3 regions of the Afifella sp. JA880 genome follow, and region 2 is predicted to be linked to each of the others. Evidence: predicted binding sites of a transcription regulator. Region 2 holds the regulator's gene; each other region holds the start of a gene.

Region 1 (3,275 bases), on a different contig from region 2:
TTTCCGACCTGCTTTTGTCGAACCACCGGCCATCCGACCCGGCGTTCGAAGACATTATGAACATCAAGCAGAACGCCAATCGTGCCGCGGGTCTGGTGCGGCAGCTCTTGGCGTTCTCCCGCCGGCAGACGCTGCAGCCGCGCGTCATTCGCCTCGACGAGGTGTTGTCGGATCTCACCGTGCTGCTCGATCGCCTCCTCGGGGAGACCGTCGAGCTCAAGACGGATCACAAGAGCGGGCTGTGGCCCGTCAAGGCGGACCTCAACCAGCTGGAACAGGTGGTGGTCAATCTCGCCGTCAATGCGCGCGACGCCATGCCGAACGGCGGCATGCTTACGATCCGCGCCAGCAATCTGGAGGAGGCCGAGAGCCATCGCTTCCGCCAGGACGGGTTCCGGCCCGCCGATTATGTGCTGATCGAGATCACCGACACCGGCACAGGCATGACGCCGGAGGTGATGGAAAAAATCTTCGAACCGTTCTTTTCGACGAAGGAGATCGGCAAGGGAACCGGCCTCGGCCTTTCCACGGTCTACGGCATCATCAAGCAGACGGACGGCTTCATCTTCGTCGACAGCGAGCTTGGAAAAGGCACGACCTTCTCGCTGCTTCTCCCGCGCTATGTGGCGGAGCGGGAAGCGGAGGAGGAGGTGGCCTCGCCCAAGTCCGAGCCGACCGATCTCACCGGCAGCGCCACGATCCTTCTCGTCGAGGACGAAGAGGCGGTGCGCGCCTTCGCCTCTCGTGCGCTCGCCGCGCGCGGCTATGAGGTGCACGAGGCCGCGTCGGGACCGGAAGCGCTTCGCATCATGAAGGACATGGACGGTGCCATCGATCTCGTCGTATCCGACGTCGTCATGCCGGAGATGGACGGGCCGACGCTCCTGAAAGAGCTGCGCAAGACCAATCCCGCCTTGAAGATCATCTTTGTCTCCGGATATGCCGAGGACGCTTTCGCACGGCATCTGCCCGAGAACGAGGACTTCCACTTCCTGCCGAAGCCGTTCTCGCTCAAGGATCTGGCGATCACGGTGAAGCGTGTCCTGCAGCCTTAGCGGGCGAAAAGGTGCCGGGCGGAGGCCGTTCGATTGGATGGGGGGCGGATAGGGTGAGCTGACGTTCTCCCTTGCCTGTTCATATGTTTTCGGCGAATCCGCCGGCCGAGAGGTGTGTCACATGCGTTTTCCCGAGCGTCTCCTTCAGGGCTATCAATCGTTCCGCGATGGCCGGCTGCCCATCGAGCAGCATCAATATGCCGAGCTCGCAGAGGTTGGGCAGAGCCCGGAGATCATGGTTATCGGCTGCTGCGATTCGCGGGTTTCGCCGGAAGTCATCTTCGATGCCCGGCCCGGCGAACTCTTCGTGGTCCGCAATGTGGCCAATCTCGTGCCGCCTTACTCTCCGTCGGCTTCGCAGCATGGTGTTTCCTCGGCGATCGAATTTGCCGTCGAGGCTTTGAAGGTGAAGCACATCGTCGTTCTCGGACATGCCCGATGCGGCGGCATCCGGGCTTTCGCCGATGATGAGGTTGGCCCGCTTTCCCCCGGCGACTTCATCGGCAAGTGGATGTCTTTGATCGCACCGGCCGCCGAAGAGCTCGGCCCGCGCGATGCGGCGCCGCTCGACGACTACCTGCAGCGGCTCGAGCAGGTATCGGCGGTGAAGACACTCGACAATCTGATGACGTTTCCGTTCGTGAAAAGGCGCGTGGAAGAGGGCTCGCTCCAACTCCATGCGGCCTATTTCGCGGTGGCGACCGGCCTTCTGATGGTGCGGCGTCCAGACAGCGATGTCTTCGAGCCCGTAGGTGCCGCAGCGCCGGGAAATTAGGCTTTCCGGCGCGCCTCTTTTGGCCCGCCGAGAGGGGATGCGGCGGTGTTGACGCTATAGAACAAATAGAGTACGAAATTCTCTGAGGAGCGGGTGGTCATCCGCTGAACTTTAGAGGATAGTCCGATGGCGAATCCGTTGCGTGTAGTCGAAGGAGGCAAAGAATCCATGGATCGAACCAAGGCTCTGGACGCTGCTCTCAGCCAGATCGAGCGCTCCTTCGGCAAGGGGTCGATCATGCGGCTCGGACAGGAGGGGCAGGTCGTCGAGGTTGCCACGATCCCGACCGGTTCGCTCGGACTTGATATCGCGCTCGGTGTCGGCGGTCTGCCGCGCGGGCGTGTGGTCGAGATCTACGGGCCGGAATCCTCGGGCAAGACGACGCTGGCGCTGCACACCGTGGCGCAGGCGCAGAAGAAGGGCGGCATCTGCGGCTTTATCGATGCCGAGCACGCGCTCGACCCGATTTATGCGCGCAAACTCGGGGTCAAACTCGATGATCTCCTGATTTCGCAGCCGGATGCCGGCGAGCAGGCACTCGAAATTGCCGATACGCTGGTGCGGTCGGGCGCCATCGACGTGCTTGTCGTCGATTCGGTCGCGGCCCTTACGCCGCGCGCCGAGCTTGAAGGCGAGATGGGTGATTCGTTGCCCGGCATGCAGGCGCGGCTGATGAGCCAGGCGCTCAGAAAGCTGACGGCCTCGATCTCGCGCTCGCATACGATGGTCATCTTCATCAATCAGATCCGCATGAAGATCGGCGTCATGTTCGGCAGCCCGGAAACGACGACGGGCGGCAATGCCTTGAAGTTCTATTCCTCCGTCCGCCTCGATATTCGCCGGATCGGTGCCATCAAGGACCGCGACGAGGTCGTTGGCAACCAGACCCGGGTCAAGGTGGTGAAGAACAAGCTCGCGCCGCCGTTCCGGGAGGTTGAGTTCGACATCATGTATGGCGAAGGCATTTCCCATACGGGCGAGCTGCTCGATCTCGGCGTGAAGGCCGGTATCGTCGAAAAATCCGGTTCCTGGTTCTCCTACGACAGCCAGCGTCTCGGTCAGGGACGGGAAAACGCGAAGAACTTCCTGCGTGAAAACGAGGATGTCGCCAACGCCATTGAGAAGGCGATCCGCGAGAACGCCGGTCTCATTGCAGACGAGCTTCTGGATGGTCCGCGCCAGGAGGATGAGGGCGGCAAGGCGGCCAAGGCCTGAGTTTTGCCTGCCGTTCGTCCTCTTGGCTTCGCTGGCATCTGCGAGCTGGCGGGGTGAGCGAGCGGGATCTCTTCATCAAGATGTCTTCATAGGGAAAGCCCGCTTCTGGCGGGCTTTCTGGTTTTTGGGCTATTGCATCTTCGGTCTTTTTCTTTCGCCCGTGTGGCTTTTCTGGTGATGTCGGCAGGGTCGCGCCGTTCGGAGTGTCACCGGAGAGCGGGCGCGGCCGA
Region 2 (3,275 bases):
TTCTGCCCGACGAGAAGCTTCCCGGCCTTCGGGTGCGTGCGATGGCACGTGTGGATGCCAAGACGGGGGTCGAAATGGAAGCGCTCACAGCGGTTTCCGTCGCCTGTCTCACCATCTACGACATGGCGAAGGCCGTCGACCGGGCCATGACGATTGGCGATATTCGCCTGGAGGAGAAGAGCGGCGGCGCTTCCGGCGATTGGCGTTCCGACCCATGAGCCTGATTTCGGTCGAAGATGCCGTTGCCCGCATGCTCAAAGGCGTCACGCGCCTCGGGGAAGAGAGTGTCCCCCTGACGGAAGCACGCGGCCGGGTGCTTGCGCGCGATCTTGCAGCGAGACGTAACCAACCGCCGTTCCGTGCGTCTGCGATGGATGGCTATGCCGTACGCGCTCAGGATACGCCCTCAGGCGCATGGCTGCGCCAGATCGGCGAAGCACGCGCGGGCTCCCATTTTGCCGGAACTCTTGGCATGGGGGAGACGGTTCGCATCTTCACCGGAGCGCCTGTCCCCGACGGGGCCGATGCCATCCTCATTCAGGAAAACGCCGGCGCCGACGGCGACCGCATCGAGGTTCTGGAGCCGGTGGCGGCAGGCCGGCACATACGCGCCGCGGCCTTCGACTTCCGGGAGGGCGAGACGCTTCTTCATGCCGGACGCCGGATCGGGACGCGCGAAACGGCGCTTGCTGCAGCGATGAACCATGCAATCGTTCCGGTACGCCAGAGGCCAATCGTGGCCATCCTTTCGACCGGCGACGAACTCGTCGAACCCGGAGAAGAGCCAGGCCCAGACCAGATCGTCTCCTCGAACGGCGTGGCGATTGCCTCGATGGTTGTGGCCTGTGGCGGTCTCGCACGCGATCTCGGCGTCGCCGTCGACGACAAACAGGCGATTGCCGATGCTGCAGCAGGCGCGGCGGATGCCGATATCCTGGTGGTGATCGGTGGCGCCTCGGTCGGCGACCACGATCTCGTCCAACCGGCGCTCGCCGAGCAAGGTCTCAAGGTCGATTTCTGGCGGGTCGCCATGCGGCCGGGCAAACCGGTCATGTTCGGTACGCTCGGGCGCACCCGGGTGCTCGGCCTGCCCGGAAACCCCGTCTCCGCCCTCATTTGCGCACTCGTCTTTTTGAAGCCTCTTATCGGGGCGATGCAGGGTGCCGAAGGCGGCGAGCCAACACGCCTGTTGCCACTTGCAGCAGCGTTGCCTGAGGTCGGCAACCGCCAGCAATATCTACGGGCGCGCTTCGTTGAGTGGCAGGGGCGGACAGCCGTCACCGTCGCTGACGAGCAGGATTCGTCTCTTCTTGCGACGCTTGCCCGTTCGGACGCCCTCATCATTCGCTCTCCCTTTGCTCCAGCGGCCCGGGCCGGCGATGTGGTTGCCGTCATCGATCTCGCGCAAGCCCTCTCGTAACCTCCCGCACGGCCCCCAAGACTTGTGGAACACGCCATGAACAGGTAGTGTGCGTTCGTGATTTGTACACGAGACGCGACTCGCATCGCGAGGGGACGGCAATGCTGACAAAGAAGCAGCTCGAGCTTCTGCTCTTCATCAATGAAAGACTGAAGGAATCGGGCGTGCCGCCCTCGTTCGACGAGATGAAGGACGCGCTCGATCTGAAATCGAAATCCGGGATTCATCGCCTCATCACCGCCCTGGAAGAGCGTGGCTTCATCAAGCGGCTGCCGAATCGGGCACGCGCGCTGGAAGTTCTGCGCCTCCCCGATGCGGTCAATCCGAGTTTCGGGCGACCGCAGCAGCGAGGCTTCACGCCGAGCGTAATCGAAGGCCGGCTCGGCAAGGCGCCCCAACCCGTTGAGGAAGAAGCCATCGAAGAGAGTGAGCGAGGCGCGAGCGTCCCGGTCATGGGGCGGATTGCGGCCGGCGTTCCGATCTCCGCCATTCAGAATCAGAGCCATTCCATCGTCGTGCCGCCGGACCTCCTTTCGAAGGGGGAGCATTTCGCGCTCGAAGTGCGCGGCGATTCCATGATCGAGGCCGGCATTCTCGACGGGGACACCGTGGTCATTCGTCGTCAGGACAGTGCCGACAGTGGAGATGTGGTGGTGGCGCTGATCGACGACGAAGAGGCGACCTTGAAGCGGCTGCGCCGCAAAGGCGCATCGATCGCGCTTGAGGCTGCCAACCCCGCCTACGAGACCCGCATCTTCGGTCCGGACAGGGTCCGCATCCAGGGTCGCCTCGTAGGGCTTTTGCGCCGCTACTGAGCGCTTCTCAGCCTTTCTGGCCTCGACGTCATTTGAGTGCCGGCGACCCCTGCCACGGTCGCCGGATGGATGGGCGCGATGTGCGAAGGTCAAGGTGCGGAGCCACACCGTCCGGGGGGTTGATTTCCATAAAGAGAGCGTGCGCTCCATGGGTGGCGAGCGCGGTGCGGTCGATGACGATGCGCGCGGCGCAATCTCTTGGTGCGCGCAGCTGCGTGACGATAATCTCGACGCGACGACAATCTTCCGAAAAGGCCACCGGATCGGTGACGCGCGAAAGGGTCAGTCCTTCGGGCATCTCCAGAACGCAGGCTTCGGCGTCGCAACGAAAGCCTGAGGTTCCCGCGGCTTCCGCCTCGCCCTCCCGCCAGACATCGTCAAGGAAGGAGCCTTGCCGTGCACCGACGATTTGGAGGTGTCCGGCGACGTCACGGGCAGCAACCGCCCTCCCCGCCTCATCCACCAGAAGGTCGGGCCTGGCGCCGAGAAGCCATGCAAGCAGCGCCCCCAGCAAGAGTGGTGCGACGCCGTAGAGGCGCAGCTGCGAGCGCCAGAGGCTGAGCCACAGAAGCCCGCCGCACATCAGAATGAGCGCGATCGCGGGAAACGGCGGGACGATAACGGTGGCGCCCGACAATGACGCTACGAAATGCGCCGAAGCGAGGACGAGATCGATGCCCCAGGCCATGACGGTCAACGGCACGGTTTCCAGACCGAACGGCATCGCAATCAGGCTGATGAGCCCCGCCGGCATCACGATGAGCGAGACGAGCGGCATCGCAATGATATTGCCGAGGAGAGAGTAGGACGCGAGCCGTCCGAAATGGAAAGCCGCGAACGGCGATGTGGCGAGACCGGCGACGAGCGTGGTCAAGCAGACGGCACCGATCGCCACGACAGGCCTGCGGAGAAGCCGCGAGAGCCCGTGGGCGGGTTCAGCAAGATCCTGGCGCGGACGGTCGCGCCAGGCTTCCCAGGCTGCCACCAAGGCGGCGACGGCCAGAAAGGACATCTGGAAGCCCGGTTCGAGCACACTCTCG
Region 3 (3,275 bases), on a different contig from region 2:
CGCCGCATCGAAGCCGAAGTCTTCCGTGAGCGCCCGGCATTTTTCCGGTCCGCCGGCGATGCCGACGGCGCGCGCACCTTTGATCTTGGCGATCTGGCCGACGGCGGAGCCGACGGGCCCGGTCGCCGCGGCAACGACGACCGTCTCGCCTTCTTTCGGCTTTCCGAGCGTCAGAAGCCCCGCATAGGCGGTGAAGCCCGGCATGCCGAGCACGCCGACGGCGGTCGTGACGGGCACTTTTTCGGGATCGAGTTTGCGCAGATGAGCGGCCTTTGCGACCGCATGCGTCTGCCAGCCGGAATAGGAGAGGACCATATCGCCGGAGGCAAAGTTAGGGTCGCGGCTTTCCACGACCTCCGCCACGGTGCCGCCTTCCATCACGGCGCCGACCTCGACCGGGGCGGCGTAGGATTTCGCCGCGCTCATGCGCCCGCGCATATAGGGATCGAGCGAGAGGTAGCGGATCTTGAGGAGGACTTCGCCCTCCTTCGGCGCCGGCACCGACGCGGTCTCCGTGCGGAAATTCTCTGGCGTCGGCCGCCCCTCGGGGCGTGACGCGAGGAGGATCTGCGTGCTTTCTGTCATGGAATGAACCTGATTGAGATGTGAGTGGATGTGTTGGTGCATCTATGCCGCATGCGTGCCTTGGCGAGGCCTCACCGGGTCTCAGACGGCATTCGACGGTGGGATGGAGCCATGCCATTTCGGAGAGGCAGAAGATGACGGCGGTGAGGAAAATCGATTTCGACGTGTCGGATGTGCGGCGCTATCTGGAGCCTGGGCCGGTCGTGCTCGTCTCATCCGCGCATCAAGGCGAGCACGACATCATGACGATGGGCTGGCACACGATCATGGAATTCTCGCCCTCGCTCGTCGGCTGCATGATCTCCGCCGGCAACCATTCCTTCGAGCTCATCCGTGCAAGCGGCGAATGCGTCATCAATCTGCCGACGACGGCGCTCACCGATACCGTCGTCAAGATCGGCAATACCTCCGGAGAACGGATCGACAAGTTTGAGGAGTTCGGTCTGACGGCCGAGGCGGCCGAGATGGTGGGCGCGCCGATGATCGGCGAATGCCACGCCAATTTCGAATGCCGGCTGTTCGAGGATGCGCTCGTCGGGCGCTACAATTTCTTCGTCTTCGAGGTGGTGAAAGCGCATGTGGCGCCGGAGCCGGAACATCCTGAAACGCTGCATTACAAGGGCGGCGGCATCTTCATGGTCTCCGGCGAAATCATCGACAAGAGCGCGCTCTTCCGTCCGGGCATGCTGTGAGGGGATGATGAGGCAGGAGGACCTTTCCGGCGCCCTCGATTTTCTGCGTGCTGCCGAGCGGCTCAAGGACACGTTCCGCTCCGGCTTTACGGCGGAGGGGCGGCCGGAGAGCACTGCCGCGCATACCTGGCGGCTCGCCCTGATGGCGATCGTTTTCGAAAAGGATTTTGGGACGATCGACTTTTCGCGTCTTCTCAAGATCCTGATCGTGCACGATCTCGGCGAAACCCTGTCGGGCGACGTGCCGGCGGTTGTGCAGATGCCAGGCGAAGAGAAGGCGGCGCAGGAGCGCGCCGATCTTCTGCAACTGACCGCACCGCTCGACCCAGCGCGGCGGCAGGCGATCCTCGATCTCTGGGAGGAGTACGAGGTGGGGGCGACGGCGGAGGCGCGGCTCGCCAAGGGGCTCGATAAGCTCGAGACGATCCTGCAGCACAATCAGGGGCTTAACCCGCCCGACTTCGATTATCGATTCAATCTCGATTATGGGAGGCGCGCGACCGACGCTCATCCTTTGCTTCAAGAGATCCGCGCGGTGCTGGATGCGGAGACGGAGGCGCGGGCCGAAAATTCCCGAGTCGATTGAAGCGGATGGGCTGAACTTCGGAGGTTGTGATTCAGACCGGCTGATTCAGACCGGGCGCCAATTAAGCCTGTTGCGAACAAAAGTAGAACATGGCATCATCCCGGCATGGATGAGAAGCTCGCAACCAAGCTCGGCATTCTGGCGGACGCGGCCAAATATGACGTGTCCTGCGCCTCGTCGGGCGCGCCGAAGCGCAAGGCTGGCAAGAACGGGCTCGGCGCGACGGCGCCGTCCGGCATCTGCCACGCCTTCACGCCGGACGGGCGCTGCGTCTCGCTTCTGAAAATCCTTCTGACGAATTACTGCCTGTTCGACTGCGCCTATTGCATCAACCGGCGCTCCTCGAACGTGCCGCGGGCGCGTTTCTCGGTCGAGGAGGTGGTGCGGCTCACGCTCGAATTCTACAAACGCAACTATATCGAAGGCCTGTTTTTATCCTCCGGCATCGCGCGCTCGCCCGACCGGACGATGGAGGAGATGATGCGGGTGGCGAAGACGCTCCGGCGCGTCCACGGCTTTCAGGGCTATATCCATCTCAAGGCGATCCCTGAGGCGAGCCCGTGGCTGATCGAGGAGGCGGGGCGGTACGCTGACCGGTTGTCGATCAATCTGGAGCTTGCGAGCGGGGCGAGCCTGAAAGCGCTCGCGCCGGAAAAGAACGACCGGACGATCACGCACGCGATGGGACAGATGCATGAGCGCATCCTGGAGGCGCGCGACGAGCGACGGCGTTTCTCGCCCGCCGGGCAGAGCACGCAGGTGATCGTCGGGGCAGACGATGTGAAGGATGCCGCGATCATTCGCGCGAGCGCCAGGCTTTATGACGATTACGCGTTGAAGCGGGTGTATTATTCCGCCTTCAGCCCGATCCCCGAGGCGAGCGTGCTTCTGCCGGCGAAGGCGCCGCCGCTTCGCCGGGAAAACCGGCTTTATCAGGCGGACTGGCTGATGCGGTTTTATGGGTTTTCGGCCGACGAGGTCGCGGAAAGCGGCGAGGACGGCATGCTGGCGCTCGATGTCGATCCGAAGCTTGCCTGGGCGCTGAAGCATCGCGAGCGCTTTCCCGTCGACGTCAATCGGGCGGAGCGGGAGATGCTTTTGCGGGTGCCGGGGCTCGGGCAGAGGGCCGTGGAGCGTATTCTCACCTCGCGCCGGCACCAGAAGCTGCGACTTCCAGATCTCGCGCGGCTGACGGCGGGCCTGAAACGGGCGCTGCCGTTTCTCGTCACGCCGGACCACCGGCCCGTCTCCCTCATCGACCGGCTCGATCTGCGGCAAAGGCTCGCCGAGCCGGCCCAGCAAATGAGCCTGTTCTGATGACCCGCGTGCGCATCGATATGAAGGCGGGGGCGGATCTCGACGGTTTTCGCCGGGCGCTGCGCATCCTCGTGCGCGACCGGGTCGCGCCGGAC

Evidence for each region. Region 2 encodes LexA, which represses DNA repair genes until DNA is damaged. Its sites were predicted from a motif close to TGTTCNNNNTGTGTTCNG; they were not measured.
Region 1: a site for LexA is predicted at 1,888-1,905, ahead of recA (recombinase RecA). Genes of this name have one in related genera too.
Region 3: a site for LexA is predicted at 1,936-1,953, ahead of NYQ83_RS10035 (putative DNA modification/repair radical SAM protein). Genes of this name have one in related genera too.

The regions. Positions count from the first base shown of each region.
Region 1 is NZ_JAOANH010000002.1:97,537-100,811, reverse strand. Features, by position in the region: gene cckA (cell cycle histidine kinase CckA) at 1-1,055, shown strand, start outside; gene NYQ83_RS08680 (carbonic anhydrase) at 1,177-1,830, shown strand; gene recA (recombinase RecA) at 1,957-3,045, shown strand.
Region 2 is NZ_JAOANH010000001.1:368,851-372,125, forward strand. Features, by position in the region: gene moaC (cyclic pyranopterin monophosphate synthase MoaC) at 1-218, shown strand, start outside; gene glp (gephyrin-like molybdotransferase Glp) at 215-1,420, shown strand; gene lexA (transcriptional repressor LexA) at 1,522-2,235, shown strand; gene NYQ83_RS01825 (ComEC/Rec2 family competence protein) at 2,264-3,275, opposite strand, start outside.
Region 3 is NZ_JAOANH010000002.1:382,627-385,901, reverse strand. Features, by position in the region: gene NYQ83_RS10050 (NADP-dependent oxidoreductase) at 1-585, opposite strand, end outside; gene NYQ83_RS10045 (flavin reductase family protein) at 720-1,277, shown strand; gene NYQ83_RS10040 (HD domain-containing protein) at 1,285-1,863, shown strand; gene NYQ83_RS10035 (putative DNA modification/repair radical SAM protein) at 1,969-3,180, shown strand; gene NYQ83_RS10030 (UdgX family uracil-DNA binding protein) at 3,180-3,275, shown strand, end outside.